2 regions of the Macrococcus brunensis genome follow, and region 1 is predicted to be linked to the other one. Evidence: predicted binding sites of a transcription regulator. Region 1 holds the regulator's gene; the other holds the start of a gene.
What was found. Region 1 encodes LexA, which represses DNA repair genes until DNA is damaged. Its sites were predicted from a motif close to CGAACATATGTTCG; they were not measured.
Positions count from the first base shown of each region.

Region 2: the regulator LexA is predicted to act here: its motif matches at 1,759-1,772, upstream of MGG13_RS09355 (YolD-like family protein).

Region 1 covers NZ_CP092179.1:1,129,022-1,133,221, reverse strand. The annotation lists gene tkt (transketolase) at 1-1,312, opposite strand, end outside; gene MGG13_RS05885 (DUF896 domain-containing protein) at 1,323-1,562, opposite strand; gene MGG13_RS05880 (hypothetical protein) at 1,669-1,872, opposite strand; gene lexA (transcriptional repressor LexA) at 2,015-2,635, shown strand; gene MGG13_RS05870 (hypothetical protein) at 2,845-3,282, shown strand; gene MGG13_RS05865 (hypothetical protein) at 3,320-3,736, opposite strand; gene MGG13_RS05860 (CAP domain-containing protein) at 3,745-4,200, opposite strand, start outside.
Region 2 covers NZ_CP092179.1:1,777,647-1,781,846, forward strand. The annotation lists gene MGG13_RS11355 (MFS transporter) at 1-680, shown strand, start outside; gene MGG13_RS09350 (NAD(P)H-dependent flavin oxidoreductase) at 696-1,700, shown strand; gene MGG13_RS09355 (YolD-like family protein) at 1,808-2,215, shown strand; gene MGG13_RS09360 (hypothetical protein) at 2,434-3,555, shown strand; gene MGG13_RS09365 (hypothetical protein) at 3,580-3,741, opposite strand; gene MGG13_RS09370 (hypothetical protein) at 3,861-4,200, shown strand, end outside.

The DNA of each region.
Region 1 (4,200 bases):
AATAGTCACTGAAGACAAAGAATGTCGCGCCATATGGTTTAACCCCACCATGCGCGGCCATACCGTTAATCATAGCAGCCATCGCGAATTCTCGGACACCAAACCAGATATTGCGGGCTTCTGGTGTTTCTGCTGAGAAATCAGCTTCTTCTTTAATATTAGATTTATTCGAAGATGCTAAATCGGCAGAGCCGCCAAATAACTGCGGTACGGACTGTGATAAAGCCTGAAGAACCTGTCCTGAAGTACTACGCGTCGCATCTGATGTCCCTACTTCAAACTTCGGTAAAGCATTGGCATAACCTTCTACGAGGCGATTGTCAATTGCTGCATCAAGCTGCTCCCCGAGTTCAGGGAAGTTTTCTTTATAAGCTTTAAATGCTTCATGCCAGGCAGCTTCCTTGTCATTGGCACGTTTCAGCATAGTGTTCTGGAAGATTTCATAGACTTCATCAGGCACATTGAATGTCTCTTCTGGATCAAGTCCGTAGTTTTCAAAAGCAAGTTTACGTTCATCAGCTCCAAGTGGTGAACCGTGCACACCATTTGTCCCTTGTTTATTAGGAGCGCCGTAGCCGATGACTGTTTTCACTTCAATCATCGTCGGACGGTCAGCGTTTTTAGCTTGAGTGATTGCTGCATCAATGGCATTGATATCATTGCCGTCTTCAACTAAAATATGCTGCCAGCCATATGCTTCAAAGCGTCCTTTAACCTGCTCAGAAAATGCTTTATCCAAGTCACCATCCAGCGAGATATCATTTGAATCATATAAAGCAATCAGTTTGTTTAATTTTAAATGACCTGCAAGAGATGCCGCTTCATGAGAAATCCCTTCCATCAGGTCCCCGTCTGAAACAAGCACATAAGTAAAGTGGTCAATAATGTCATGACCTTCTTTATTGTATTTCGCTGCCAGGTGCTTCTCAGCCATCGCCATCCCGACACTCATCGCAAAACCTTGTCCGAGTGGACCTGTTGTAATGTCTACACCATCAGTATGGTTGAACTCAGGGTGTCCCGGTGTTTTAGATTCCCATTGACGGAAGTTTTTAAGCTCTTCCAGTTCAAGCGCCCCTGACACATGCAGCAGTGAATAGAGAAGTGCTGAACCATGGCCTGCTGATAAAACAAAACGGTCACGGTCAAAGAAATACTTAGAACTTGGGTTAAATCTCAAGTGCTTTGTCCACAAAGTATAAGCCATCGGTGCTGCACCCATTGGTAAACCAGGGTGTCCTGATTTTGCTTTTTCAATCTGGTCAATACTTAACGCACGTAGTGTATCAATTGCTAACTGATCGTTTGTCATTGTTTCTCTCCTATTCTTCTCTGATATTATTCTGACGCTGAATTTCTTTAACTTTATCCGGTGTCACATCATTGCCTTCAGGATCAATAATTTTTGTGTTTTCAATCGTTTTTTTGAAACTGTTACGGAAGTTGGACAGGTATTCAGCTCTCAAGCCTGTCTGTTCTTTTCCTTCCTCTTCAGTTAAACCTGATTCTTTCTTTTTCTGTGAGAGTTCATTCAGTCTTTTCATTTTGTGTTCTTCTAACATAAACCTCATCCTTTCACTAATTAAGATATCAAAATTTATAGCTCAAAGCTATCAGGAGTGCTTGTTTAAGCACAAAAAAACGTCTGACTAAAGTCAGACGTTCATATTACCGAACAATACCCAGGACTTCTCCGTTCATGGTGGCGGAATGTGTGTTCGCAGTCGATTGTACTTGAGTTTGCCCTACTTCATGAGTAAGAGGTTTTTCATAAAGAGCATTAGATTGTGCCATATATATGATTCCGAACGTTGCCATCATTAAAAAGAAAAAGAAATACGCTAAAAAGTCCTTAGAAATTCTAATTGTCATGTGATTTTCCTCCAGAACATTTGTTTGTATTCATAGGATAACAGAACACTTGTTCGTTGTCAATATAAATACGAACAAACGTTTGTGACACCCGAACAAGTATGCTATAATACAGATAGAAAGTACACTAAGGAGTGTTCTCATGAAAGAACTAACTAAACGACAACAAGAAATTTATGAATATTTACAACATATTGTTTCAACTAAAGGTTATCCACCAAGTGTCAGAGAGATTGGTGAAGCGGTCGGTCTGGCTTCAAGTTCCACTGTTCACGGTCATCTTTCACGATTAGAAGAAAAAGGTTATATCAAGCGCGATCCTACTAAGCCACGTGCCATTGAAATTGTGAGTACAACACCTGCATCTGCTCTGTTAGAAGAGACGATTATGGTGCCGGTCGTCGGTAAAGTAACAGCGGGCTTGCCTATCACTGCTGTAGAGAACGTTGAGCAGTACTTTCCTCTTCCGTCACATTTCACTTCAAGTCACAATAGTGATGTCTTTATTCTTGAAGTTATTGGAGAAAGTATGATTGAAGCAGGTATTCTTGACGGGGATAAAGTCATCGTCCGTCGTCAGTCCATTGCAGAGAACGGTGATATTATCGTAGCGATGACAGAAGAAGATGAAGCAACTGTTAAGCGCTTCTATAAAGAAAGCAATCGTTACCGATTACAACCAGAGAATGCGACAATGGAACCCATTTATTTAAACAAAGTGACAGTGCTAGGCAAAGTCGTCGGACTTTTCCGTGAGTTTTAAAAATAGGTCACGCTATTTATAGCGTGACCTATTTACGTCCAAGTATTTCTTTAACTTGCTCTAATATGTCTTTAGTTTCAGTTTTGTCTTGATTCATTCCCATTCCTCTTTTCTAGATTTTGAATACCCCGTAATGAATCTTGATAAACGAACATATTTCATGAAATTACGGGTATGAACAAACTAAACACACAAAAAGGAGAATGATTATGACTATCGACTATAACTGGGTAAAAACAGAACGTCAGCAAGTATTGGATAAAGTTAAAAACTTAAGCGATTCAGAATTCGCGTTCAACTTCGGTTTTGGAGAAGGCAGCATTAAAAAATCTCTACTGGCGATTGCTAATCTCTATCAGCCGTCATTAAACAGTACAAATGGTTTTACTTCGTCACTTGAAAACTATAAAGACAATGAACAGACACTTAATTTTACGGATGTTCAGAATTATTTCAATGATATAGATGCACATGTAAACCCGGAACATCACTCCATTGCACAGTCTATCGCTGAAGAGTTCCGCCGTCTGGGTCACATTGATACTATGCTTCATATCATCGATCAGGATGACCACCGCATAGCAGAGCGTACAAATAGTCGCCAGAAAGTAACAGAACGTCTGAATATGACGATCACTCGTCTCTAAACTAAAAAACCCATGGGATTTTTTTCCATCGGTTTTTTTAGTGCAGATTAACAAGCGGGACACTTGATTTGATGACTTGATTTGAAATAATAATCTGTTTCAGTTCATCAGCTATATCCAGTTGGTCCAGATGATCAAAAGATAACCAGACATAAGGTTTTTTCACTTTGAATTCGTCATGATTTCTTACGTTAAATACAAATGATGTTGCATTGACTGTAGAAGCTGATAAGAAAGTCTTCATCAACTTCTTGTCTTCAACTACAAAAAGAATCCCCCCAACTTTCAGCTGTTTATGCAGACTGGCAGCAAAGTTGTTAGCACTCTGCTGAATCGATTGATTGCTTCTCTTCATTACAGAAGGAAGCTTCATCTGTTTATTACCAATGTCCTCTACTAAAATACTTTCTTCTGTCGTAACGAGCAATGATGAAAAAATTTTCTCTTTAGCCATATAATCTCCTAATTCTCAGTTATAAAATTTTCGGTATAATACGGTGCGTTTTTCTCATTGAATGCAACGCCTGTACCTACTTCAAGATAGTGACGATTCAATATATTCTGTCTATGTCCTTTTGAATTCATCAGTCCGTGATGCGCCTCTATAGAGGAAACCTGTCCATAGGCGATATTCTCGCCCGCGGTAGAAAAGTGAAGTCCATCTTGCTTCATCCGGTCGAATGGTGTCTGCCCCTGCTGATTGACATGACTGAAAAAATGATTTTCAGCCATGTCTATTGAATGTTGTCGTGCAGTATGACTTATTTTATCATTAAATTGAAGCGCTGATAACCCTCGCTTCACCCGTGATGCATTGATCAGTTCGAAATCAAGCTGCTCGTAGCTTCTCGCCAGCTGTACGGATGGATGACCATAGAACTGCTGTTTCTGATTGAAATAGCTGTCAGACATTATCAT
Region 2 (4,200 bases), 650 kb from region 1:
TCGACCCGACTGTCAATAAAGTGCGCAAAGTTGTTGAGACACACTGGGTCAGGGATCTATTCAGCAGTTATCAGGTCGCACTCCGTGATACTCGCTTCGTTGTGTTTACATCAGCTATGATTTTTGTCTTCTCAGCAGAGTTTGCATTGACGAATTATATTGGTGTTCATCTGCACAACGTCTTTAAACCGATTGATCTCTTCGGTGTTCATGTCGACGGTGTGCGTATGATGAGTATCCTGCTCATTGAAAATACATTGCTCGTCGTCTCCATCACGTTCCTGGTTGCGAAACTGACAGAGAAGCGAAATCAGGTGTATGTCCTTCTGCTCGGCACGTTTCTTTATACAGCCGGTTACGGTCTCGCTCACCACTTAACAACCTGGTACTTGCTGGTTATCGTCATTTTCTTTGCGACGGTCGGTGAACTGATGCAGACACCGATTATCTCCGTCTTCCAGGCTAAACTGATGCCAGAGGATAAGCGTGCAAGTTATATCGCTTTTAGTTCGCTTGGTTACAGTGGAGCGGGTCTTGTAGCGAGTTCCGGTCTGATTATAGGCGTTGTCTTAAACAGCATGATGATGTCTATCTATGTTATTATTATGGGACTTATCGGGATGCTTCTTTTCTATCTTGCTGTTCATACCCGTATCTTCAAACAACCGATACCCGAATAAAATGGAGGTCTTGCCATGTTATCGTTTCAATATCCTATTATCCAGGCACCGATGGCAGGTGGCATCATTCCGCCTGAATTTGTCGCAGCAGTCTCAAACGCAGGCTGTCTAGGCTCAATCGCAGCAGGAAATCTCTCGCTTTCTAAACTAGCTGATCAAATCAAGATGGTTCAGTCACTGACTGAACAGCCTTTTCAGGTCAATCTGTTTGCAAATGACTGGCCTGCTGTACAAGATGTGTCAGCAGTCAACGAGGAACTAAATAAAATCAGAAAAACGCTTAATCTTCCAGTCCGCCATCAGTACGACTTTACCCCTGACGCATCCTTAACAGATTATGTTGACCTCTGCATCGAACTAAACGTGCCCATTGTCAGTTTTACGTTTGGCTGTCCGGATTCTTCTTTAGTGGACAAACTGCACAAAGCAGATATAACGGTTATCGGCACTATTTCTACAGTCGATGAAGCATTAATAATGCAGCAGGCAGGTGTCGATGCCGTCGTCGCTCAAGGATACGAAGCAGGCGGACATAAAGGCGGATTCTCTGATGCAGCATCCATCGGACTCATGGCACTCGTTCCACAAGTCGTGGATGCTGTGCGTCTACCCGTCATCGCCGCAGGTGGTATCAGCGACAGCCGTGGTATCCAGGCAGCTCATGCACTCGGTGCTTCATATGTTCAGATAGGTACTCGCTTTCTTAACACAGTGGAAAGCACGGCCCATTCCCTGCATAAAAAGGCGGTTACTGAAGCAATTGAAACCGATGCGCTTTACACTCAGGTCTTTACCGGCAAAACCGCTCGCGGTATTCAGAATCAAATGATGACTCAGCTTGCTCACCTCGATCTCCCGTCGTACGCTTATATGAATATAATGACAAAGGACATCAGAGCAGCTGCTAAAAATCAGCAAGAAATAGATTATATGAGCAACTGGTCCGGTCAAAATATCAGAACCTCTGAAACATTACCTTTAGACCTTGTGTTAACTGAACTGACAGCCTCTTTTCATTGAGAAAAAGAGGCTGTTTTTTCATCTTAAAAATGAAAAATAATAAATATAGTTGCAATATCGAACGTATGTTCGTATAATGAAGCTACATCAGTGAAAGAAGTGATGTTATGGAACATCCAGTCTATGGTGAGCTGGATTATCGTCAAGTTGATCCCAGTCAGCTGAATCCGCACATACCAAAAGGGCGAGGCATGATTAAATGGGCGCCATTTGCGACAATGCCTGAGCAGTTCCAAAGTGTCAGACAGCATATAGAGAATCAGAACAAGATTGCCCGGCCCGAACTATCAGACGACCGTCTTGAGGAGCTGGATATGCAGCTGCGAGAAGCGAAACGGCAGCAGTGTCCTGTTCTGATTCAGTTCTATAGTGAAGGCTATATCAATAACCTCCTAATGACCATCGAGAGGATTGATATGTGGGCTCTTCATATCATCGGAATCAATCAAGCTAATCAGCAGATGTGCTTCATTTCATTTATGGATGTCATCAATATCACCCTTGAAACTATCTGAGCTCTTCAGATAGTTTTTTGTAAATTTAATTAAGCTTCTTTTTTACATCAATACATTAATTTATATCCATCTGTAAATAAATAGATATTAGCCATTTAATAAAGCTCCTATTTCTACTTATTGATAACAGTAATGTAGAGATTCTATAGAACTTGTAATCCAGTAGATTTGATGTCAGTGACCTGTCACAATGAAAGAAAAAGCGAAGGAGATAACGGATGTTTCACTTCAGCATTCTACTCATGACTACTCTGACCATCACTAGCACTTCTGACCATCTTATTAAACTCGTCGATAATCATAACCAGCCTTTACCCCACTACTCAGTCACGATGATGATCGATGACCAACCGGTTCCTGCAAAGACATTGTCTGATGGACAGTTGCTGCTGGAAACGAATGAAGTAATCATCAACGGGGAGACTTTCACTTTGGATAAAGAACAGGAAACGATTGTTGTATCTGACATCCCTGACGAGCCACTCTCAATTGCTGAACAGCAATCTGAAACCTTTATTCAAGTTATCGACCAGCATAATGAGCCGTTGTCGTCTTATTTACTTCTGTTAGATGGTGAAGAAGTGCTGACAGATGAAGAAGGACACCTGACCCTTGAACTTACGCCTGGTAGCCATGAACTCTCTCACGGTGAAGAGCATATGATGGTGACAGCTGGCGAAGAACGCTATTTCACTATTCAAGCGGAATCAGACCAGCCTGCCGCCTCGTCATCAGTTAGTTCCTCTGAAGAGGTCTCCACACAGCAACGGGCCCCGGAAAGAATAGCTGCAGCGGGTCTTGTCATCCAGAAACCTACCCATAAACCTATTCATAAACCCATACGGAAAACCATACAGACTCCGCAATCACCTGTTCTTCATCCTCAGCCAAAACCTCAACAGCACAAGACGTTAAAACAGCACACTAAGAAAACAGCAGCCAAGAAAACTAAAACTCAGAAGAAGCATATAACGATTTCCCAAAAACCTGTTAAAAGCCACGTAAAAAAAGAAAAGATAATCAAAGAAGCCCGACCAAAACAAAATCATCCTAAAACAGCCGGCGTACCCTATGAAGTCACACAAAAAGCCATCAAAAAAACGCCTATCCGGAAGATAAGCGTCAAACCCCAGCTACCTGTGACAGAACCTCAAGTCGATCCTCGTCCACGAGTGAGCACAGAGGAAACAGTGCCTAAAAAACCCATTCGAGCTAAAAAGAAAAAAACAGCCCAGCTACCTCAGACAGGAGAACACGATATTACAAGGCTGCTCAGCTCTATTTTTGCTGTTAGCGGTGCCAGCCTCCTCATCTTCTCACAGCGTTCATTCAGAACATAAAAAAACTTGCCCGGAGGCAAGTTTTTATGGGTTTTGTGCTTCAATTTGAGCGACGATATCTTTAGTACGACGTTCGATATCTTCAAAATCTGCTTTAAAACGAGTGAATAAGAATGCAGCTCCACCTGTTACAACGATCGCTAATAAGAATACGATAAAGAATAAAGCTTTAAAAAATCCCTTCATTTGTTTCACCTCTATCTTTATAATAATTTTATTTTACCATATTAAATTCCCCTTATGAAATATTTAAAACACCATATGCTATAATATTGTAAAGTCTTTATAAAGAAGGAATGACTCATTTGTCACATGTACAACTACTTGCTGCATGGCAGCAACAGAACCTTGAAGAAATCAAAACACTTATCGAACCTGAGATAGTAGCAGAATTTGTCTATCCAGATGGACGTGTGACATATGGAGATTATAACAAAATGATTCAGGTCTTTGAGGAACGTTTTGCAACGGCTCAGGAGTGGAACTTTGAAATTATTTACAAAGCAGAGCGAGAAGAAGATGCCATTGTCATCATGAAAATCACAAGAGAAGATGATCATTTTAATCGTCTGGAAAAACCATCATTATGTTTATTTACATTCCATGCAATAGGTCATACGCACAAACTCAAGCGAGCTCATTTTG